DNA from 3 places in the Rhodococcus sp. MTM3W5.2 genome. Region 3 is predicted to be linked to each of the others. Evidence: riboswitches for the same ligand, from Rfam matches in the RefSeq annotation. Region 3 holds a riboswitch; each other region holds the start of a gene.
What was found. Region 3 has a riboswitch for cobalamin ahead of BTZ20_RS22180 (ABC transporter substrate-binding protein). Riboswitches for the same ligand answer to the same signal wherever they lie in the genome.
Positions count from the first base shown of each region.

Region 1: linked by a shared signal. The riboswitch ahead of BTZ20_RS23200 (CbtB domain-containing protein) and the one ahead of BTZ20_RS22180 (ABC transporter substrate-binding protein) in region 3 are both predicted to bind cobalamin.
Region 2: linked by a shared signal. The riboswitch ahead of metE (5-methyltetrahydropteroyltriglutamate--homocysteine S-methyltransferase) and the one ahead of BTZ20_RS22180 (ABC transporter substrate-binding protein) in region 3 are both predicted to bind cobalamin.

Region 1 covers NZ_CP019572.1:5,094,394-5,101,986, reverse strand. Annotated here, with positions in the region: gene BTZ20_RS23230 (CbtB domain-containing protein) at 1-90, opposite strand, end outside; gene BTZ20_RS23225 (MFS transporter) at 297-1,889, shown strand; gene BTZ20_RS23220 (OsmC family peroxiredoxin) at 1,985-2,422, shown strand; gene BTZ20_RS23215 (DsbA family oxidoreductase) at 2,519-3,202, shown strand; gene BTZ20_RS23210 (hypothetical protein) at 3,199-3,651, opposite strand; gene BTZ20_RS23205 (CbtA family protein) at 3,810-4,622, opposite strand; gene BTZ20_RS23200 (CbtB domain-containing protein) at 4,613-4,807, opposite strand; cobalamin riboswitch at 4,832-4,961, opposite strand; gene BTZ20_RS23195 (glycosyltransferase) at 5,080-6,186, shown strand; gene BTZ20_RS23190 (alpha/beta hydrolase) at 6,148-7,227, opposite strand; gene mhuD (mycobilin-forming heme oxygenase MhuD) at 7,276-7,593, opposite strand.
Region 2 covers NZ_CP019572.1:2,069,513-2,077,105, reverse strand. Annotated here, with positions in the region: partial or broken gene BTZ20_RS09565 (pyruvate carboxylase) at 1-2,852, opposite strand, end outside; cobalamin riboswitch at 3,164-3,367, shown strand; gene metE (5-methyltetrahydropteroyltriglutamate--homocysteine S-methyltransferase) at 3,513-5,780, shown strand; gene BTZ20_RS09555 (short-chain fatty acyl-CoA regulator family protein) at 5,825-7,246, opposite strand; gene prpD (2-methylcitrate dehydratase PrpD) at 7,413-7,593, shown strand, end outside.
Region 3 covers NZ_CP019572.1:4,859,317-4,866,909, forward strand. Annotated here, with positions in the region: gene BTZ20_RS22160 (PrsW family intramembrane metalloprotease) at 1-238, opposite strand, end outside; gene BTZ20_RS22165 (hypothetical protein) at 235-903, opposite strand; partial or broken gene BTZ20_RS22170 (S9 family peptidase) at 933-3,073, opposite strand; gene BTZ20_RS22175 (phosphoribosylaminoimidazolesuccinocarboxamide synthase) at 3,113-4,006, opposite strand; cobalamin riboswitch at 4,074-4,259, shown strand; gene BTZ20_RS22180 (ABC transporter substrate-binding protein) at 4,290-5,276, shown strand; gene BTZ20_RS22185 (FecCD family ABC transporter permease) at 5,273-6,331, shown strand; gene BTZ20_RS22190 (ABC transporter ATP-binding protein) at 6,328-7,140, shown strand; gene BTZ20_RS22195 ((2Fe-2S) ferredoxin domain-containing protein) at 7,143-7,593, shown strand, end outside.

The DNA.
Region 1 (7,593 bases), 240 kb from region 3:
GGTGAGCAGCGCGAGCAGGATCACGCCGACGGTGAGGGTGATCGCGCGCAGCGACTCCGCTGTCCCGCTTGGTGAATGGACTAGAGCCATGGTTCCTCCTGGTGACGGGACGTCCCGTGATCCAGCTGAAGCTCGGCGTGTGCCCGCGACACGGGGCCAGTGATCCCCGTCACGTTTTGCCGCATTCTGAGGCTACACCGCGGGTCCGCGCCGATCCCGGCTTTTTCGGGGAGTCCCGAAGAGGGATGTGGGCGCGCCGACGCTGCAGCGGCCCGATCTTGGTGTGAACTTGGCGGGTGGCGATCACTACCCCCGGCGACCGGCCCACGCGGGCCCCGTTCGTCCTGCTCTCGCTCATCATCGTCGCCGCTGTGGCGAACCTGAACCTCGCGGTTGCGAACGTCGCGCTACCGGACATCGGAAAGGCGTTCGACGCCAGCCAGACCCAGCTGAACCTGATCGCGGTCGGCTATTCGGTCGGTCTGGCCGCGTCGGTGCTGTACCTCGGTGCCCTCGGCGACCGGTACGGCCGCAAGACGATGCTGGTGCTCGGCATGGTGTTGTCGATACCGGCCAGCCTGGTCGCCGCCTTCGCGCCGAACGTCGAGGTGCTGTTCCTGGCCCGGCTGTTCGGCGGCATCAGCGCGGGGCTGGCCTTCCCGACCACGCTGGCACTGATCACGGCGCTGTGGTCCGGCGCCGCGAGGACCAAGGCGATCGCGCTGTGGTCGGCGATCGGCGGCGGCATCTCGGCGCTGGGGCCGCTCGCATCCGGGGCGTTGCTGCAGTGGTTCGAGTGGGGCTCGGTCTTCTTCATCACGCTGCCCCTGGCGTTGATCGCGCTCGTCCTGGCGATCACCTTCGTGCCCAGCCATGTCAACGAGTCGACCGATCCCGTCGATCATCTCGGCGGCATGGTGTCCGTCGTACTGGTCGCCGCACTGGTCCTCGGTATCAACTTCGCGCCGGTCGACGGGATGGGCGCGACCGCGGTGGGGCTGCTGATCATCGCGCTGGCGGCAGGCGCGGTCTTCGTGTTCCGGCAGCTGCGGGCGCCCGCACCGCTGTTCGACCTGCGGATCGCGAGTCGACGGATCTTCTGGGTGGCCGCGGTTGCGGGCATCGTGGTGTTCGGAACCCTGATGGGCACGATGTACATCGGGCAGCAGTTCATGCAGAACGTGCTGGGATATTCGACGCTCGCGGCGGGATCGGCAGGGCTGCCGGCAGCCGCGGTGATGGTGCTGGTCGCGCCGCAATCGGCAAAGCTGGTCGAGTCCCACGGTGCCCGGCTCACCCTGCTGCTCGGGTATACGGCCATCGTGGCGGGACTCCTGGTGGCGCTGCTGCTGTGGAAGGAGGACGCGCAGTACTGGAAGATCGCGCTCGGCTACATCTTCCTCGGCATCGGGGTGGGGCTCGCGGGGACGCCTGCCTCCCGGTCGCTGACCGGCTCGGTGCCGGTGTCCCGGGCCGGGATGGCCTCGGGCACGGCCGATCTGCAGCGCGACCTCGGCGGCGCCATCGTGCAGTCCGTGCTCGGCGCGCTCCTCACGGCCGGCTACACGGCCTCGTTCACCGCGGCGATCAACGCGACGCCGGAGGCGAGTCAGGTGAGCTCGGAGGTGGAATCCACCCTGGAGAAGTCGTTCGCGGGCGCCGCGAACATCGCGGAGCGGTATCCGCAGTACGCGGAGCCGATCATGAGCGCCGCGCGTTCGGCCTTCCTCGACGGCGACACCAAGGCCTATGCGGCGGCGATCCTCATCGTGCTGGTCGGCGCCGCCCTCGTCTTCTTCGCGTTCCCGAAGCGCGATGAGGAACGAAACCTGCTGGCGCGCTACCACGAGACGGACACCGCCGCGGAGCAGTCGAGCGGCGCGCAATAGCGCCTGCGACCGGTGTGCCGGATTCGGGTGTTCCCGGGTGCGCACGCGGGGAACACTGGTCCTGACCGCACTCACGCCCGACGGAAGGAACACCCATGCCTACACGCACCGCCCGCACGGCCTGGAACGGCACCCTGCAGGACGGGTCCGGTCAGGTCGAACTCAGCAGTTCAGGTGCGGGCACCTTCGAGGTCTCGTTCCCCAAGCGTGCCGCCGACGACGCCGACGGGACCACGAGCCCGGAGGAGTTGATCGCCGCGGCGCACACCTCCTGCTACGCCATGCAGCTCTCCGCATTGATCGCCGAGGCGGGCGGCACCCCACAGAGCCTTGAGGTAACAGCGGACGTCACGCTGGGCCCCGATGACCCCGGATTCAAGCTGACCGGGATCGCGCTCACCGTCAGGGGCGAGGTCGACGGACTCGACGCCGACGGGTTCGCCGCGGCGGCGCAGGCAGCCAAGCAGACCTGCCCGGTGAGCAAGGCCCTGACCGGGGTCCCGATCACCCTCGATGCGGCGCTGGTCACCTAGGGCCCAGGAACAGAATCGCGATGGTGGACGTTTCAACCATCTGTGAGCCTCGAAACGAACAGCCAGCCCGAATCAGCCACCGAGCCCGCCGTGGTGATGGAGATCTGGTCGGATATCGCCTGCCCGTGGTGCTACATCGGTAAGCGCCGCTTCGCGGCCGCGCTGGAGAAGTTCGAGCACCGTGACCAGGTGCGGGTGGTGTGGCGTTCCTACCAGCTGGCCCCCGAGACGCCGATCGGCGCCAGGGCCAGCGAGCTCGAGGCGCTGGCCCGGCACAAGGGCCTGCCCGCCGATCAGATCAGGCAGATGTTCGCCCACGTCGCGTCCACCGCTGCGGCCGACGGCCTCACGATGGACTTCGACACCGTGATCGCTGCGAACACCTTCGACGCCCACCGGCTGGTCCACCTCGCGGGGGACAGGAGCGTGGACGTGATGGAGGCGCTGTTCCGCGCCCATTTCACCGACGGCCGGGTGGTGGACGACCGCGACGAACTCGTCGCGATCGCCGCCGAGAGCGGGCTCGACGCGACCGCGATCCGCGCAGCGCTCGAGACCGACGCCGCGGCGGAGCAGGTGCGCGGGGACATCGAGGAGGCGCGCCTGCTCGGCGTGACCGGGGTGCCGTTCTTCGCCGCCAACCGGGCGATCGGTGTCTCCGGCGCGCAGCCCGTCGAGGTGTTCATCCAGCTGCTCGAGCAGGCCTACGCGCAGTCCGGGGCGATCGTCACGCTCGGTGACGACGCAGGCAGCTGCGCCGACGACTCCTGCGCCGTCTAGCGGCGCGCGAAGTACCTCCTGGCGCCCGCGCCCAGCAGCAGGCCGAGCCCGGCGACCACCGCGATCAGGTGGACGGTCCGTGCCAGACCGATGAGTGTCGACGCGACCGTGAGGTCGGCGACGTCGAATCCGTTCGCCGACAACAGCCAGGCCGCGGGTTCGATGACCAGCGACCCGATTCCGATCGTCCCGAGGCCGACCAGCAGGGTCAGCCGGGCGGGGTTCGAGCCGCGCCGCATCGCGACGGCGAGCGCGTACACCGCGCCGTAGATCGCCAGCCGGATCGCGCCCTGGACGGCGATCGCGGACGGACTCGCGCCGCCCTCGTCGAGCGCGCGAGCGGCCTGGAGGATCGCCTCGACGATGCCGGCGAGCAACGCGACGGACAGCAGGGTGAAGGAGTGCTCGACCTGGCGTGGCGGGCGGGTGCGGATCTCGGTGGTGGTCATGGTTTCCGAGCGTGCCGCCCGGTGGCGGCAACGGGCATCACCCCGTGGCGTGAATCCGGGCTCACCCCACGGTATCGGTCGACCGTGTGGGACAACGGAAGAAGCGGTGGAGCCCGGTGCAATGCACCGGGCTCCACCGCTTCGCTCGAGAGGTGACGTCAGCGGGCGGTCAGCGACTCCGACTGGGAGCTCGCCTTCGCGGCACGCTCGGTGAGGAACGCGAACCCGAGTCCGAGCGCCAGCCACAACGTGGCCTGGATCGTCAGCGAGGACACCCGGAAGTCCCACAGCAGGCTGGCGGGGAAGTCGGGGCCGACCTCGTTGATGTCCGGGAGCACCAGGTAGCCGATTCCGGCGACGGCAAGGAAGGCGAGCAGCGGTGCGGCGATCCGGACGGTCAGGAACTGGTTGGCCGCCACCACCTTTGCCACGTAGGCCGCGATCGACACCGCGGCCAGGCCGAGTACCACCGCGGCGAGCCACAGCCAGGTCCGATTGTTGATGGTCTCCGGGTCCCCGACCGCGGGCGGGTTCGCCGGATACTTGAAGAACGGCACCGCCTCGACCGCAAGCCAGCCGAGACCGGCAAGGGTCAGCGCGAGGATCGGTCCGGACAGTCCGCTGACCCGGCGTGCGTAGTACGCGACCGCGGCGAACAGGGCGCCGAGCGCGAGACCGGCGAGGCTGGTCGCGAGGAACAGGCCGAACCGCTGCCCGTCCCTGCTGACCAGCGGCTCCTCGGAATCGCCGTGCGAGTGTCCGCCGGACTCCGCGCCGGTCGTGGCCTCTGTCGTCCCGGCGTCGTGCCCGTGCGGTTCGACGGGCGCGGCCGCGGCCTCCTCGATCGCGATGGCCGCGTCGATGTGCGGTTCGCCGATCACGAACGCGACGGCACCGGCGAGCAGTCCGGCGATTAGGCCGGCCAGCAGGCCGCGGATGAGGAGGTTCTTGAAGGTTCCGGTCAGTGGCACGGCAGGCCCAGCAGGTGGCGACCGTCATGCATCAGCTCGTGCATGTACATGCCGGTGCGCGAGACCGCACCCTGGTCGAAGCCGACCAGGTAGAGGGTCAGCATCGCGAGCAGGACAACGCCCGCGATGATCATCGCGATGCCGACAGAATCGGTCGCCGTGCTGGGATTGTGTACGAGTGCCATGGTTCCTCCTGGGATTCCGCGTCCCTTAAAAGCCCATGCGATGGCCCCGGTATCTGGCTGTCGAGGGTGTGCCTCGATCACAGTGGCGCGACCGCTCCGGACTCTCACCGGATTCCCGTCAACCATCGCAATTACCAGCGCACTCTCGCACTCACCCGACAGTGGTGTCAATCGCAACGTGTTCGGCCGACCGGCGAGACGTTCGCGCGTACTTCATCGGGCGGTCTGCGACTGTTGGCGGGATCGCCATGCCGACAGGGATCGATGAGTCGGTGCGAATAGTGCAGCTGGCCAACTTCTACGGCCCCCGATCGGGCGGGCTGCGCACCGCGCTGCACAACTGGGGCGCCGGCTACTGCGGACGCGGGCACGAGGTGATCCTGGTTGTTCCTGGTAGGCGCGATGCCGAGGAGGTGATGGCGAGCGGGGTCCTCCGGATCACCCTGGCGGCGGTGCCGATCCCGGCCACCGGCGGTTATCGCGCCGTCAACCCGCGACGGGTGGCCGACGTCGTGCGGGGGCTGCGCCCGGCCGCCCTCGAGGTGTCGGACCGGCTGACGTTGCGCGGCTTCGGGCAGTGGGCGCGTCGGCGGGACATACGGAGCGTGGTGGTGTCCCACGAGCGACTCGACCGGCTGCTCGGACAGGTGCTGCCGCCGCGTACGGCGCGTTCGTGGGCGGACGTCGCCAACGCGCGGATGGTGCGCAACTTCGATGCGGTGGTCTGCACCACCGCGTTCGCGTCCGAGGAGTTCATCCGGATCGGCGCGGGAAACCTGTTCCGCGTTCCGCTTGGCGTCGACCTGACGCTGTTCCATCCGGATCGGCGGGACGAGGACGTGCGCGAGCACTACGCCCGGCCGTCGCAACGGCTGCTGCTGCACTGCGGACGGCTGTCGGTGGAGAAGCAGGTCGAACGCAGCATCGAGGCGGTCCGGTCCCTCGTCGGGCAGGGGCAGGACATCCGGTTGGTGATCGCAGGGGACGGGCCGAAGCGAGAAGCCTTGCGGCACAGGGCGAGGAAGCTGCCGGTGCACTTCACTGGGTTCATCGGCGACGCAGGCCGGCTGGCGACGCTGTTCGCCTCCGCAGACGTCACCCTTGCGCCCGGCCCGCACGAGACGTTCTGCCTGTCGGCACTCGAGTCGCTGGCAGCGGGGACGCCGGTGGTCGCGGCCAGATCGTCCGCCCTGGCGGAGATCATCACCCCGGACTGCGGGGCGCTTGCGCACGGGCGGGGCGTCGCGCTGGCGGACGCCGTCACCGGGGTGCTGGCCCTCCCTGCGGGTGCGCGCAGGGAGTCCGCCCGACTGCGGGCCGAACAGTTCAGCTGGTCGGCGTCAGTCGACGGGATGCTGTCGGTACTGGCGGGGAACTGACGGCGGGGTGGACAGCGCCCGCCGCAACGCGGCCGCGGCCCGGCCCATCGCCTCGGGTCCCGACCGACCGACTCCCACCATGTTCGCGAAGGAGTGGATCAGCCCGGGCTCGAGGACGTACTGCACCTCGACCCCCGCCTCGCGGAGCTTCTCGGCGTAGGCCTCGCCCTCGTCGCGCAGCGGATCGAACCCCGCGGTCACCAGGTAGGCGGGCGGCAGGCCGGTGAGGTCGCCATAGATCGGTGACAGCAGCGGATCGGTCCGGTCTGCGCCCGCCGGGATGTAGCTCTCGTCGGCGAGGTCCATGAACCGTGTGGTCAGGAAGAATTCCGCGAAGGTCGCCCGGCTGGGTCGCTTCACCGCGACATCCACCCCGGGATAGATCAGCAACTGGAACACCGGCGGCGCCCCGAGCCCGCCGTGTGCGGCGCGCTGGGCGAGGACGGCGGCGAGGTTTCCGCCCGCGCTGTCGCCGCCTACGGCGATCCGGTCGGGGTCGATGCCGAGCCCGGCCGCATTGGCGGTCACGAACGAGTACGCCGCCTCGACGTCGTGCAGCGCCGCGGGGAAGGGCGACTCGGGGGCCAACCGGTAGTCGACGGCGACGACCCGCACCCCGGCCCGTTCGGCCAGGAATCGGCACACCGCGTCGTGGCTGTCGAGGTCGCAGTAGATCCAGCCGCCGCCGTGCGCGTAGAGCAGCGCGGGCGACGTGGTGGTCAGGCCGCGCGGGGTATAGAACCGGAGCCGGAGAGGGCCACCTGGGCCGTCGATGTCGCGGTCGGTGACCGCGCCGATCGGTAGATTGCCGCCGACGGCCCTGGAACTGGACAGCAGCGCGCGCCGACCACTGGGGATCGGACGCTCGTCGAAGGGCCTGCCCTCGACCCTCTGCAAAGCGAGGATGAGCTGCATCTCCGGGTCGAGGACGTTGCCCTCGATCTCCACCGGACGCCCCGCCATGCGGCGGAGGACGCCCGCGGGCATCCGCAGGAGGATCTGCAGCGTGTGCCGCCTCGCGGCGTCGATCGCCCGGGCCATAGGTGCGAACCTACGCGCTCGACCAGGGGCGGATGCCCGTTTCGAGGCTCAGGCGTTCTTCGCAGCGGCGGCCACGTCGAGCACGACCTCGAACTCGAGCAGGGAGGCACCGGTTGCCACCGGCTTGGCGCGCTCACCCGAGTGCGCGGCCCTGGCCGGGCCGTCGGACCAGGCCTTGAAGGCCTCCTCGGATTCCCACTGCGTCACGACGAAGTAGCGCTCGTCGCCCTTGACGGGGCGCAGCAACTGGAAGCCGAGGAAGCCGGGGGAGTTCTCGACCGCGTGCGCGCGGTTCGCGAAGCGCTTCTCCAGCTCGGGGCCTGCGCCCTCGGGAACCTCGATTGCATTGATCTTCACGACTGCCAT
Region 2 (7,593 bases), 2.8 Mb from region 3:
AGGAGAACCGTCGAGTCCGGCCTGGTCGTCCGCGGTCAGAGGGGTCTCGGGCTTCGCGTCGCCGCGGCCCTCGAGCGCCCTGGTGCGGAACGGCTCCGGCCAGCCGCCCGCCGGGTTGCCCAGTTCGCCGCGCAGGAACCCGATCACCGATTCCGGGATGTCGTATCCGGCGGGGTTCTCCGCGAACTCGTCCGTCGACACGCCCGAGCCGACGAGGTGCAGCGCGAGGTCGCCGACCACCTTGGAGGACGGGGTCACCTTCACCAGGCGCCCGAGCATCCGGTCCGCCGCCGCGTACTTCGCCTCGACCTCCTCGAACTGGTCGCCCAGTCCGAGCGCGATGGCCTGCTGGCGCAGGTTCGACAGCTGACCGCCGGGGATCTCGTGCGTGTAGACGCGACCGGTGGGGCAGGCAGCCCGGACTCGAACGGCGCGTACACCTTTCGCAGCGCCTCCCAGTACGGCTCGAGGTCGCACACGGCCTGCAGATCCAGGCCCGTGTCCCGCGCCGAGTGTGCGGTGGCCGCGACGATCGCCGACAACGCGGGCTGGCTGGTGGTGCCCGCCAGCGCCGCGCTCGCGCCGTCGACGGCGTCGGCTCCCGCCTGCCACGCCGCCAGATAGGTGGCCAGCTGGCCGCCGGGGGTGTCGTGGGTGTGCACGTGCACCGGCAGGTCGAAGTTGCTGCGCAGCGCCGACACCAGGGTGGCGGCCGCCGGTGCGCGCAGCAGTCCGGCCATGTCCTTGATGGCCAGCACGTGGGCGCCCGCGTCCACGATCTGCTCGGCCAGCTTCAGGTAGTAGTCGAGGGTGTAGAGGTCCTCGTTCGGGTTCGACAGGTCACCGGTGTAGCTCATCGCGACCTCGGCGACGGCGGTGCCCGTCTCGCGGACCGCGTCGATGGCGGGCCGCATCTGGTCGACGTTGTTGAGCGCGTCGAAGATCCGGAAGATGTCCACGCCCGTCGAGGTGGCCTCGCGCACGAACGCGCGGGTGACCGACTCGGGGTAGGGCGTGTAGCCGACGGTGTTGCGGCCGCGCAGCAGCATCTGCAGACAGATATTCGGCATCGCCTCGCGCAGCGCGGCCAGCCGCTCCCACGGGTCCTCGTGCAGGAAGCGCAGCGCGACGTCGTAGGTCGCGCCGCCCCAGGCCTCCACCGACAGCAGCTCGGGCGTCAACCGGGCGACGTGACCCGCGACGTCGAGCAGGCCGCCGGTGCGAACCCGGGTCGCCAGCAGGGACTGGTGCGCGTCGCGGAAGGTGGTGTCGGTGACACCGAGCGCGGCCTGTGCGCGCAGCGCGGCGGCGAAGCCGTCGGGCCCGAGCTCGATCAGTCGCTGCTTCGAGCCGGCGGGCGGCGGCGTGGTCAGGTCGATCTTGGGCAGCTTGTCGCGCGCGTAGACGGTGGTGGGGCGCTCGCCGTGCGGCTTGTTGACGGTCACGTCGGCGAGGTAGGTCAGGATCTTGGTGCCGCGGTCGGCCGACGCCCTCGAGGTCAGCAGCGCCGGGCGCTCCTCGATGAACGAGGTCGTCACGTTGCCCGCGCGGAAGTCCGGGTCGTCGAGGACGGCCTGCAGGAACGGGATGTTGGTGGCCACGCCGCGGATCCGGAATTCGGTCACCGCCCGGCGCGCCCTTGCCACGGCCGCGGGCAGGTCCCGGCCGCGACAGGTGAGCTTGACGAGCATCGAGTCGAAGTAGGCGCCCACCTCGGCGCCCAGGTTGGCGCCGCCGTCGAGGCGAACGCCTGCACCGCCGGGCGTGCGGTACGCGGTGATCCGGCCGGTGTCGGGGCGGAATCCGTTGGCCGGGTCCTCGGTGGTGATGCGGAGCTGCAGCGCCGCGCCGCGGAGCTTGATCGAATCCTGGGCCAGACCCAGATCGGCCAGCGTCTCGCCGGAGGCGATCCGGAGCTGCGCCTGCACCAGGTCCACGTCCGTCACCTCCTCGGTGACGGTGTGCTCGACCTGGATGCGCGGGTTCATCTCGATGAACACGTGGTTGCCGCGGGTGTCGAGGAGGAACTCGACGGTGCCCGCGCAGCTGTAGTTGATCTCCTTGGCGAAGGCGACAGCGTCGGCGCAGATCCGCGCGCGCAGATCCTCCGGGAGGTTCGGCGCGGGCGCCAGCTCGATCACCTTCTGGTGCCGTCGCTGCACGCTGCAGTCACGCTCGAACAGGTGGATCACGTTGCCCTGACCGTCGGCCAGGATCTGCACCTCGATGTGCCGCGGGTCGACGACGGCCTGCTCGAGGAACACGGTGGCGTCACCGAAGGCGGACTCCGCCTCGCGGGCCGCGGCCTCGATCGCCTCGCGCAGCTGGGCACGCTCGGCGACCCGGCGCATGCCGCGACCACCGCCGCCTGCGACCGCCTTGACGAACAGCGGGAACTGCATGGACTCGGCGGCGGCGAGCAGCTCGTCCACGTCGGCGGACGGCGCCGACGAGGAGAGCACGGGGAGTCCGGCCGCCTTCGCGGCGGCGATCGCGCGGGCCTTGTTGCCGGTGAGCTCGAGCACCTCGGCGGACGGGCCGACGAAGGTGATGCCCTCGGCGGCACAGGCCGCGGCGAGGTCCGGGTTCTCCGAGAGGAAGCCGTAGCCGGGGTAGATGGCGTCGGCGCCGGACTTCTTCGCAGCCGCGACGATCTCGGCGATCGACAGGTAGGCCCGGACCGGGTGCCCCTCCTCCCCGATCTGGTAACTCTCGTCGGCCTTCAGTCGGTGGACCGAGTTGCGGTCCTCGTACGGAAAGACAGCTACGGTCCCCGCGCCCAGCTCGTAGGAGGCGCGGAATGCCCTGATCGCGATTTCCCCGCGATTGGCAACCAAAACTTTAGAGAACATTGCTGAAAATTACCCTTGCTCTCGTACCGCTCGCCGGACGGTGTCCTAGCATCCGGGAAATTCCCGCATACTCGACCCGCTGTAACGATGCAGTACGCTACCGGCCCCCACCTCACAGGGATACGGCACCCACCGTGAGCTGCGGATACGACTCGATCGCGCCCTCTTTCGCAGGGTTCGCAGATGGCCCGAACGGCGGGCGAACACCCCCGCAGCGAGCTGGTCGACCGCTCCCGTTCTGCCTCATATACTCATCAGTGCAATCGGTCCGCCCGGTGTGGTCATGAGGAGCCCCGAAGTCCCCGCCCGGCGTCGAAGCACGTCTCCCCGTCTATGTGGAGAGAGGTGTGAGAGGGAACCCGGTGAGAATCCGGGACTGTCCCGCAGCGGTATGCAGGAACGACCGCCGTCACCATGCACTGGACTTCGCGTCTGGGAAGCGACGGCCACTAGGACCGGTGTCGATCACCGGGCGCCTGCGAGTCCGAAGACCTGCCGACTGCGTCGGGCACGCCGTGCCCGACGGTCCACCGCCTCGTGGAATGGGCGAGTAGATCGGATCGCCGTTGACTGCTGCCCGCATGCGGGCGCCACCTGGGCTCGGTCCGTGCTCTCGTCTGCCGGTGGTGGCCACCCCGCTGTCAGCAACTGGAGAACACCGTGACATCCACCTTCACCGCAACCGTGCTGGGCTCCCCGCGCATCGGTCCCCGCCGCGAACTCAAGAAGGCCGTCGAGTCCTTCTGGGCAGGCACGCTCGACGCCTCCGCGCTCGATGCCGTCGCGCGGGACCTGCGCACACAGACCTGGACCGAACTGCGCGACGCCGGGATCGACTCCGTTCCGGTCAACGTCTTCTCGTACTACGACCAGATGCTCGACACCGCCGCGATGCTCGGCGCCCTGCCGGAGCGGGTCGCAGGAGAGTCGACGGCTCTTGATCGCTATTTCGCGGCCGCCCGCGGTACCGCCACCGTCACCCCACTCGAGATGACGAAGTGGTTCGACACGAACTACCACTACCTGGTCCCCGAGATCAGCTCCTCGACGCGGTTCACCCTCGACCCGTCGAAGGTGCTGGGCGAGGTCGAGGAGGCGCGGGCGCTCGGCATCGCCGCGCGACCGGTGCTGATCGGGCCGGTCACCTTCCTGCTCCTGTCGAAAGCGATCGACTCCGAGTCCTCCCTCCTCTCCCGAGTCGGGGAGCTCCTCCCGCTCTACTCCGCGCTGCTCGGGCGGCTGGCGGACGCAGGCGTCGAGTGGGTCCAGATCGATGAACCCGCGCTGGTCGCCGATCGCACGGAGCCCGAGATCGCCACCGCGGGCGAGGTCTACCGGGCGCTGTCCGCGCTCGAGCATCGGCCCGCGATCCTGCTCGCCTCCTACTTCGGCGACCTCGGCGCCGCCCTGCCCACGCTTGCGAAGACCGGCGTCGAGGGACTGGCGGTCGACCTCGTCGCCGGCGACCCCGAGGCACTGGCCGGAATCCCCGAACTCGCGGGCAAGCACGTCGTCGCCGGGATCGTCGACGGGCGGAACATCTGGCGCAACGACCTGGCCGAATCCCTGACGACGCTCGAAACCCTGCGCGGGAGCGTGGGTTCGGTCGCGGTCTCCACCTCCTGCTCCCTGCTGCACGTGCCGTACTCGCTCGAGAGCGAGAGCGAACTCGACGACGCCCTGCGGTCCTGGCTGGCCTTCGGCTCCGAGAAGGTGCGCGAGGTGATCACCCTCGCGACCGGCCTGCGTTCCGGTCGCGATGCCGTCGGCGCGGAACTGGCTCATGCGGCTTCCGCGAAGGCCACCCGGGCGGCCGATCGACGGCTGCACGACTACGCGATCCGGGCGCGATTGACCGGCCTGAAGGCGGCCGACGGCGGGCGGCGTCCCGCCGCGGAGCGTCGCGAGGTGCAGGCGGCAGTCCTGCCGCTGCCACAGCTGCCCACCACCACGATCGGCTCGTACCCGCAGACGACCGCGATCCGGGTGGCCAGGGCCGCGCTGCGGAAGGGCGAGATCGACGAGGCCGAGTACCTGCACCGGATGCGCGGCGAGGTAGCCGATGTCATCGCCCTCCAGGAACAGCTGGGTCTCGACGTGCTCGTGCACGGTGAACCCGAGCGCAACGACATGGTGCAGTACTTCGCCGAACAGCTCGACGGCTTCTTCGCCACCGCCAACGGTTGGGTGCAGTCCTACGGGACCCGCTGCGTGCGGCCGCCGATCCTGTACGGCGATGTCCGCCGACCGCGCCCGATGACGGTCGACTGGACCTCGTACGCACAGTCACTGACGGCGAGGCCGGTCAAGGGCATGCTGACCGGGCCGGTCACCATCCTGGCGTGGTCGTTTGTCCGCGACGACCAGCCGCTGTCCGAGTCGGCCGACCAGGTGGCGCTCGCGATCCGCGACGAGACCGTCGACCTGGAATCCGCGGGGGCGCAGGTGATCCAGGTGGACGAACCCGCGCTGCGCGAGCTGTTGCCACTGCGGTCGGCGGACCAACCCGCCTACCTGGACTGGTCTGTGGGAGCGTTCCGGTTGGCCACCTCCGGGGTCGCCGACGCGACCTCGGTTCACACCCACCTGTGCTACTCGGAGTTCGGCGAGGTGATCGGGGCGATCGCCGGTCTGGATGCGGACGTCACCTCGATCGAGGCGGCGCGCTCACACATGGAGGTCCTCGACGATCTCAACGCGGTCGGATTCGATCTCGGTGTCGGTCCGGGCGTCTACGACATCCACTCCCCCAGGGTGCCCTCGGTCGCGGAGATCGCCGACTCGCTGCGTGCCGCGCTGAAGGCCGTGCCTGCGGAGCGGCTGTGGGTCAACCCCGACTGTGGCCTGAAGACCCGCGGCCGGGCCGAGGTCGAGGCGTCCCTGCGCAACCTCGTCGCCGCGACCGAACTGGTCCGGGCCGAGCTCTAGGCCGACGCCGCACCCACGCTCGCCCCCGGCGGGCGCGGGTGCGGCTACGCCTGCGGGTACGGCAGGTGGCCGCTGCTGTTCTCGTTGACCAGGACCGACCGCCCCAACTGCGGGAACGCCCGTTGCGCGCAGGCGGGGCGGTCGCACACCTTGCACCCCGCGCCGATCGGCACGATCGTGGCCGGATCGTCGGTCTGGATTCCACGTGAGTACACCATGCGGTCGGCGTAGGCGATGTCGCAGCCGAGCCCGATCGCAAAGTTGCGCTCGGGGGCCAGGTAGCCGAGGCCACCGCTGTGCGTGGTCCTGGCCACCCACAGGTAGGTTCGCCCGTCGGGCATCTTCGCCACCTGCGTGTGGATCCGGCCCGGGTTGGCGAAGGCCTCGTGGACCACCCACAACGGGCAACTCCCACCCACCCGGGAGAAGTGAAAGGCGGTGGCGGACTGCCGCTTGGAGATGTTCCCGGCGCGATCGGTGCGGACGAAAAAGAAGGGCACCCCGCGCTGGCGGTGCCGCTGCAGCGTGGACAGCCGGTGACAGATGGTCTCGAAGCCGACCTCGAACTTCAGGCTGAGCAGGTCGATGTCGTAGCGCAGTGATTCGGCCGAGTCCAGGAACTGGCTGTACGGCAGGATCAGCGCGCCGGCAAAGTAGTGCGCCAATCCGATCCGCGCCAGTGCCGCGGATTCGGCGCTCAGCGAATCATCTTCCGCGACAATGGAGTCGATCGCCTCGGCCTGCGTCAGGAAGGCCAGCTGCATCGCGATCTGAAAGGCGCGCTGACCGGCGGTGAGCCGCCGCGCCAACGTGAGGGTCGACTTCTTCACGTCGAAGAAACGCTTGGGACCCAATTGATCCGGTTCATCGGTCCGGATCCGCACCGTGACGCCGTGCCGATCGCGCATCAGCCTCGCGAGCTGCAGGTCGAGCGCGCCGATGGTCAGCTCGTTGCGGGTGAACATCTGCTCCGCGGCGTCGTCGAGCCGGGCGATGTGGTTGCGGCGATCGTAGAAGAAGTCGCGAACCTCCTCGTACGGCATCGGAACGCGCGCGGACCCGGCCGTGGCCTCCCCGGACAGCTGCGCCGAGAACTGGTCCAGCTGATCGGTCGCCGCGTGCAGGCGACGGTGCAGCGTCACCAGGGTTCGCCCCACCGCGGGCATGCGGGCCACCAACTCGTCCAGCTCCGCCAGCGAGACGTCGCCGGACTCGGACGTCTCCGCCAGCGCCTGGTGCACATCGGCGACCAGGCGGGCGTCGGAGTCCGCCGCGAAGAACTGGACGTCGAGATCGAACTCGGAGTTGAGCTTGAGGAGCACCGGCACCGTGAGCGGGCGTTGGTCGTTCTCGAGCTGATTGACGTAGCTCGGCGAGAGCCCCAGCGTCTTGGCGAGCGCCAGCTGCGACAGGTGCCGCTCCTCGCGGAGCCGCCGCAGCCGGGCTCCGGCGTACATCTTCTTCATCGGACTCTCCTCGCTTGCCCAGTGAGGGTACCGCGCACCGATTCACAAGATTCGCAAGATCTGCGGTCGCCTCACACAAAAATAGGCAAGTGCAACGTATTTCATGCGCCTCACCCCATGCGTAGCGTGCGAAGGACAGCAGGCCAGGCATCACAACGGAGGATCGATGAAGACACATCTCGTACGCACGCACCGGTCGGCGGAGGCGTTCCCCAAGCCCGAGCACCTGGCCTGGAAGATCGCCGAGGTCGCCACCGACACGGTCGAGGTCCCGGCCGCCACCTCCGAGATGATCGTCAACCGGATCATCGACAACGCGGCCGTGGCGGCGGCCTCCCTCGTCCGCC
Region 3 (7,593 bases):
CGTAGAGGGCGAACACGATCACAGCGGACACCAGCGCGGTGGTCAGCACGCGCGCCCCCGGACTCAGGTTCTCCACCAGGCGGAGCACCCCGGCCGCCATGATCAGCCAGTACACCCAGAACGCGAGGTTGCGCGGCTGGTAGATCCGGTAGGGGCGGCCGTACCCGGACCGCGCGATCGCGGTCAGCTGCCGCTGCTTGTCCACATCCGGGGTCGCGTCATCGGCGATGGCGGTCATTCGGTGGCCTCCTTGCGCTCGAACCGGATGCTGCCGAGTGTCGCCTCGACGTCGGCGTTGTCGGCGATGACGTCGCCGGGCAGTCCCACACCGGTGATCAGGACGGCGGTCCCGTCGTCGACGAAGGCCGCGAGGAAGCCCTCCCGGTCCGGTTCGGTGAACTTCTCCAGGACGCCGCGGGTGCCCGTGGTGGAGTAGATCTCCTGCCGCTCACCGGTGAGCCGCAGACCCTCCGCCCGGTACATCCCCTCGCTGCGTCCGGCACTCTCGTCGAGCAGCGCGTCGACAGACCCGCCGAAGTCGGTGGTCCGCATCGAGAGGACCATGGTCCCGCTGCCGAGCACCGCGTCGGTGCCCGTGACACCGCTCGTGGTGGCGTCGGTCGTACGCAGGCCGGACGCGAGGTTCCACCCGTCCGGCGGGTCCACAGTCACCCCCTCCTTGAGCACCAGCACCTCGCCCGCCACCACCGGGTCGTCGTAGGCGATCGACCGGTCGATCGCGGGGATCACGGTGGCGTACAGGAACGCCAGCGCGAGAATCCCCATGGCAGGCAACAGGGTTCGACGATCCAGGCCGAGGATGCGTCGGTCGACCGGAACCCAGTCGTCCCGTTCCTCTCGCGGCATCGGGTCGCGGTGGTGGCGGGTCACTGCGTCGGTCATGGGATGAATGTAATCCTTCGCTGCGCGAATTACCGCACCGCGCCCGCCGTGGCGAGCACCCAGGCGTACTCGAACGCGACCTCTTTCCACTTCTCGTAGCGACCGCTCACGCCGCCGTGGCCTGCGCTCATCTCGGTCTTGAGCAGCAGCGGCGCGTCACCCGTCTTCGTCGCACGCAACGCGGCCACCCACTTGGCAGGCTCGACGTACAGCACCCGGGTGTCGTTGATGCTGGTGATCGCGAGGATCGCAGGGTAGTCCTTGGCCGCGACGTTCTCGTAGGGACTGTAGGACCGCATGTACTCGTAGACGGCCTTGTCCGCCAGCGGGTTTCCCCACTCGTCCCATTCGATCACCGTCAGCGGCAACGAAGGGTCGAGGATCGAGGTGAGCGGGTCCACGAACGGCACGTTCGCCAGGATGCCCGCGAACAGCTCCGGCGCCAGGTTCGCGACCGCGCCCATCAGCAGTCCGCCTGCGCTGCCGCCGTCCGCGACCAGCTGCGCGGGCGTGGTGCGTCCGGCATCGATGAGATGACGGGCGCAGTCGACGAAGTCGGTGAAGGTGTTCTTCTTCGTCAGCATCTTGCCGTTGTCGTACCAGTGCCTGCCCATCTCGCCGCCGCCGCGCACGTGCGCGACCACGAACACCACGCCCCGGTCGAGCAGCGAGAGGCGGGCAACCGAGAAGCCCGGGTCCATGCTGGACTCGTAGGAGCCGTAGCCGTAGAGCAGCGTCGACGCGGGGGCCGTCACACCCTTGCGCTGCACGATCGAGATCGGGATCTTGGTCCCGTCCGCCGCGGTGGCCCAATCCCGATGCTGCTCATAGTCGTCGGGGTCGTAGCCGCCGAGCACCGGCTGCGACTTACGCAGCATCAGCTCGCCGGTCGCGACGTCGTAGTCGTACACCCGGCTGGGCGTGATGAACGAGGTGAAGCCCAGCCGCAGCAGCGGCCCCGTCCACTCCGGGTTGGACCCGGCGCCGACCGAGTACAGCTCCTCGTCGAACTCGAGCTCGCGCAGCTCGCCGTAGCCGTCGGCGGTCAACGGCCACACCGCGAGCCGGGTGAGGGCCTCGCGCCGGTAGCTCAGCACCAGGTGACCGGCGAACGCCTCCGCGTCCTCGAGCCGGACGTCCGCGCGCGGCGCGAGCAGGGTGCGCTGATCGGTCGGGTCGGCCACCGGGGCGTCGACCAGGGTGAAGTTCTCCGCCTTCACACCGTCGACGTCGCCGTTGTGCAGGATCAGGAACCGGTCCTCGCCCGCGACGACCGCGTGCTCGACGCTGTACTCGACACCGTCGACGCGGGGCAGCACCACCCGGAACTCGCCCTCGGGGTCGTCCGATTCGAGGCAGCGGATCTCCGAGGTGATCTTGGAGCCGATCCAGATCATCAGGTACTTCTCGCTGCGGGTGGACCCGAAGCCGACCCAGAACCGCTCGTCCGGCTCGTGGAAGACCTGCGCGTCCTCGGACTGCGCGGTGCCCAGCTTGTGCCGCCAGACGGTGTCGGGCCGCCAGGCCTCGTCCACCGTCATGTAGAAGACGTGCTCGTTGTCCACCGACCAGGTGGCGCCGGGCGCGGTGCCGGGGATCTCGTCGGCGAGCAGCTCACCGGTGCGCAGGTCCTTGAACCGCAGGGTGTACCGCTCGTCGCCGGCGGTGTCCACGGAGTACGCCAGCAGATGGCCGTCGAGGGTGATCGAGAACGCACCAAGGGAGAAGAAGTCGTGCCCCTCGGCGAGCAGGTTGCTGTCGAGCAGCACCTGCTCACCCTCGATCTCCGTCTCGGCGGAGAGCACCGGCGGGGTCCAGTCGTCCGGGCCTGAGATCGGGCACCGGCACTGCACCCCGTACTGCTTGCCCTCGAAGCTGCGGGAGTAGTACCACCACTGGCCCATCCGGGACGGCACCGAAAGGTCGGTCTCCTGGGTGCGGGCCTTGATCTCCTGGAAGATCGTTTCCCGCAACGGCGCGAGGTGCTCGGTCTGCTGCTCCGTGTAGGCGTTCTCCGCCTCGAGGTACGCGCGCACCTCGGGGTCGTCCTTCTCGCGCAGCCACTCGTAGTTGTCGACGAAGGTGTCGCCGTGGTGGGTGCGCTCGAGGGGACCTTCTTGGCGACCGGGGCTGCGATGGGGCTGCTGACCGGGGTGACGGACGAAGTCATGCCGCCCAGCCTAGGCGGTGCGTGCCGCGGCGCGGCGGGCTACACCGGGCTCTGGACCCAGTCGTCGAAGGACAGCCCGGAGATGCGCTCGTAGGCCTCGATGTACCGGGCCCGGGTGGCGTCGACGATCTCCTGGGGCAGCGGCGGCGGGGGCGTGTCGCTCGCCCGGTCCCAGCCGGACTCCTGGCCGGTGAGCCAGTTGCGGACGAACTGCTTGTCGAAGCTCGGCTGCACCCGGCCCGGCTCATAGCCATCGGCTGGCCAGTAGCGGGACGAGTCCGGGGTGAGCACCTCGTCGGCGAGGACCAGGTTGCCGTCGGCGTCGAGGCCGAACTCGAACTTGGTGTCGGCCAGGATGATGCCCCGGTCCGCGGCGAAACTGGCTGCCCGGAAATAGATGTCGAGGGTGTCCTCGCGCAGCTTGATCGCCAGCTCCTGACCGAGCTGATCGATCACGGTCGCGAAGTCGACGTTCTCGTCGTGCTCGCCGAGCACCGCTTTGGTGGCGGGGGTGAAGATCGGCTCGGGCAGCTTGCTGGCCTCGACGAGGCCCTCGGGCAGCTCGACGCCGCAGACGGCGCCGGTGCGCTGGTAGTCGGCGAGCCCGGACCCGGTGAGGTAGCCACGGGCCACGCACTCGACCGGCACCATGTTCAGCTTGCGCACCACGAGGGCGCGGCCGAGCACCTCGGCCGGGATCCGCTCGTCGTCGGGCGCGCCTGCCAGGTGGTTGGTGCCGCCGAGCTGCTCGAAGAAGAACACGCTCATCGCGGTGAGCACGCGACCCTTATCGGGGATCGGGGTGCTCAGCACGTGGTCGTAGGCGGAGATCCGGTCGCTCGCGACCAGCAGCAGGTGCTCGTCGTCGATCGTGTAGAGGTCGCGGACCTTGCCGCCGGCCAGGTGGGCGTAGTCGGAGAGTGAGGGGCGCACACCGGAACCCTATCGGGTCGCTGCCCGGCCGATTCGCGGGCGATCGCCCACAGAGGGCGTTGGTCTATCCTGCAACCGTTGTCGCGGTGTTCGGGAAGTCCGGTGCAAAGCCGGCGCGGTACTCGCCACTGTGAGCAGGTACGTCGGCTACTCGGGGTCCACCCCAGCCACTGGATGCGCAAGCGTCCGGGAAGGCGTAGCCGGCGGCCATCCCTGCCGAGCCAGGAGACCGGCCGTGACGCATACCTGCATGTTTTCCACGAGTCATGGAAGGCGGGTCGCTTTGCGCACCCCTGTTTCACACCGAGTCATCGCATCTACCGCAGCGGCGATCGCTGCCGCTCTCACCCTGTCCGCGTGCGGCGGATCGTCGAACTCCGACACCCACACCGCCGCGGTCTCCCTGCAGAACTGCGGCCGCACCGTGACCCTCGACGGGCCCGCCGAACGGGGCGTCACCCTCAACCAGGGCGCCACCGAGACAGCGCTGTCGATCGGCGCCAAGGGCCAGATGGCGGGCACGGCCTACCTCGACGACACGATCGCTCCCCAGTGGCAGTCTGCGTACGCCGAGGTCCCGACTCTCGACGAGAAGGACTTCCCGAGCCGGGAGGCCCTGCTCGAGACCAAGCCCGACCTGGTGACGGCGTCGTACTCGAGCGCGTTCGACGACAAGGCCGTCGGCTCGCACGAGTCGTTCGACGAGCTCGGCGTCGCCACCTATGTCTCCCCGTTCGGCTGCAAGGACAAATCGAAGCGACCCGCGGTCGCATGGGATTCGATCGCGACCGAGATCACCGACTACGGGATGATGTTCGGCCGCAAGGACGAGGCCGACGCGGTGGTCGCGCAGATGCGCGAGACGCTGACCGGCATCGAGGCGGCGGCGCCCGCGAAGGGCAAGAGCATCTTCTGGTACGACAGCAACACCACGACGCCGTACGTCGGGGCCAATGCAGGCGGGCCACAGCTGATCATCGACGCGGTCGGCGGCACCAACATCTTCGCAGGCACGGACGGATCCTGGGCCGACGGCAGCTGGGAGACGGTGCTGGCCGCGAACCCGGACGTCATCGTGCTCGCCGACGCCTCATGGGACACGGCCGAGGAGAAGAAGAACTACCTCCGCGGCGACCCGGCGCTGCGTGACCTGAAGGCGGTGCGCGAGGACGCGTTCGTCGTCCTCCCGTTCTCGACGACCACGCCGGGTCCGCGCACCATCGAGGGCGCGACGCTCGTCGCGGGGCAGTTGGGCGGCGAAGGGGCGTGACCGCGTCCACCCGGGCCCCTGCCCGGGCAGCCACCACGACCAGCACTGCATGGTCGGCGATCCTGGTCGCGCTGCTCGCGGTGAGCTGCGCGGCCGGGGTCGCGATCGGCGCGGCCGACCTGTCGATCGGCACGGTCGTCGAGTCGATCGCCGGACGGCTCGGCATCGGCCCTGGCACCGACCTGCTCACCACGCACATCGTCGTCGACCTGCGGTTGCCGCGGGTGCTGGCCGCCGCGGCGATCGGCGCAGGGCTCGCCCTGTGCGGTGCGGTGCTCCAGTCGCTGACCGGCAACCAGTTGGCCGACCCCTACCTGCTCGGCATGTCGGGGGGCGCGTCATTGGGCGCGGTCCTGGCGCTCACCACCGGCGCGAGTGCGGTGGGCGCCCTCGGATTCGGTGCCGTCTCGACGGCCGCGTTCCTCGGTGCCATCGGGAGCCTGCTGCTGGTGTTCGTCATCGCGACCTCCCGGTCCGGTGCGCTGCTGTCCGGTCGGCTCGTCCTCGCCGGGATAGCGGTGGGGCAGCTGGCGGCGGCGCTGACGTCGGCGCTGGTGCTCTTCGGCGACCGGGACGCCGCCCACCGGGTGTTGAGCTGGACCCTCGGTTCGGTGGCGGGTGTGCGCTGGCCGGGCCTGGTCGGCATCCTGATCGTCGTCGCTGCGACGATGACGATCGTCCTCGCCTACAGCCGGGTGCTGGACTCGTTCGCATTCGGTGAGCGCGCCGCCGCGAGCCTGGGCACCAACGTCGAACGCTCCCGCTGGGTGCTGTACGCGGTGGCGTCGCTGTGCACGGCGGCGCTGGTCGCGCAGGCAGGCATCATCGGGTTCGTCGGGCTCGTGGTGCCGCATGCGGCCCGCATGCTCGTCGGGCCGCTGCACGCGCGCCTGCTCCCGGTGGTGGCCCTGATGGGCGCGCTGCTGCTGGTGTGGGCCGACATCGCCGCCCGCACCGTCATGCCCGGGCGAGAACTGCCCATCAGCATCGTCACCGCCATCGTCGGGGTACCGGCGTTCGTGTGGCTGCTCCGACGACCGGGAGTTCGCGCGTGAGCCACCACACTCCGGAGATCCGAGTCGAGAACGTCACCTGGTCGGCCGGGGGCAGTCGGATCCTCGACCGGGTCGCATGCACGGCCCCTGCCGGACAGGTCACCGGGCTGATCGGTCCGAACGGGTCGGGCAAGACGTCGTTGCTGTCGACCATCGCCCGGCTCGAGCGTCCCGAGAACGGACGGGTGCTGCTCGGTGACGTACCGGCGACCGTGATGCACCGGCGCGAGTTCGCGCGGACCGTCGCACTGGTGGAACAGCATTCGGCCACAGAACTGGACCTGACGGTGGAACAGATCGTCGAACTCGGCACCATCCCGCAGCGCGGCGGCTGGGCCCGCCCCGCCGCACTCGGCACGGGCGAGGTCGTCACCGAATGCCTCGCGACGGCCGGGATAACCGACCTGCGACACCGGTTGTGGCAGAGCCTGTCCGGCGGCGAGAAGCAGAAGACCCAGCTGGCCCGGGCGTTCGCGCAGCGACCATGCGTGCTGCTGCTGGACGAGCCGACCAACCACCTCGACGTCTCGGCTTCGCTCGAACTCCTCGAGCTGATCCGGGCCCGCGGACTGACCACGGTGGCCGCGATGCACGACCTGAACCTGGCCGCGATGTACTGCGATCACCTGGTGGTGCTGCGCGACGGCCGGGTGGTCGCCGAGGGCCCGACGGAGTCGGTGCTGACCGCCGAACTGCTCGCGGAGGTGTACGGCCTCGACGCCCTGGTGCAGCCCCATCCACGGACAGGGCGACCACTGGTGGTGCTGTGCGGCACCGTCGACGCCACCGCCGAAAGGTCTTTCTCGTGAACATGATTCAGCGGAATCGGTGGGTGATCGTCACCGCGCCGACCGATCGCGGCGCCGATCCACGCGACCAGGTACTCGGGGCGCTGCGAGCGCTGCGGGACCGGCACCCGGACACCGTCTTCGTGACGGCGGTGCTCGGCGGCTCGGGGACATCCGTGACCACGGCGCTCGACGAGGCGGCCGCGGCAGGCGCCACCGAGGTCGTGGTGGTCAGTGCCCAGACCGTGCTCGACCGCAAGATGGACGCGTGGTTCCGCCGCGTCGTCGGGCACTGGTTGCGCGAGCGCGGACCGGACGTCCCCGACGTCCGCCTCGCCGGGCCGCTGAGCGACACCGACACGTACGTCGACCTGCTCGACGCCGCGATCTCGGGCCCCACCTCCGCAGCCCGCACCACCACCGCTCCCCTCACCTCCCCCGCGTGGGACGAGGTGCCGGGCTTCGCTCGGCACG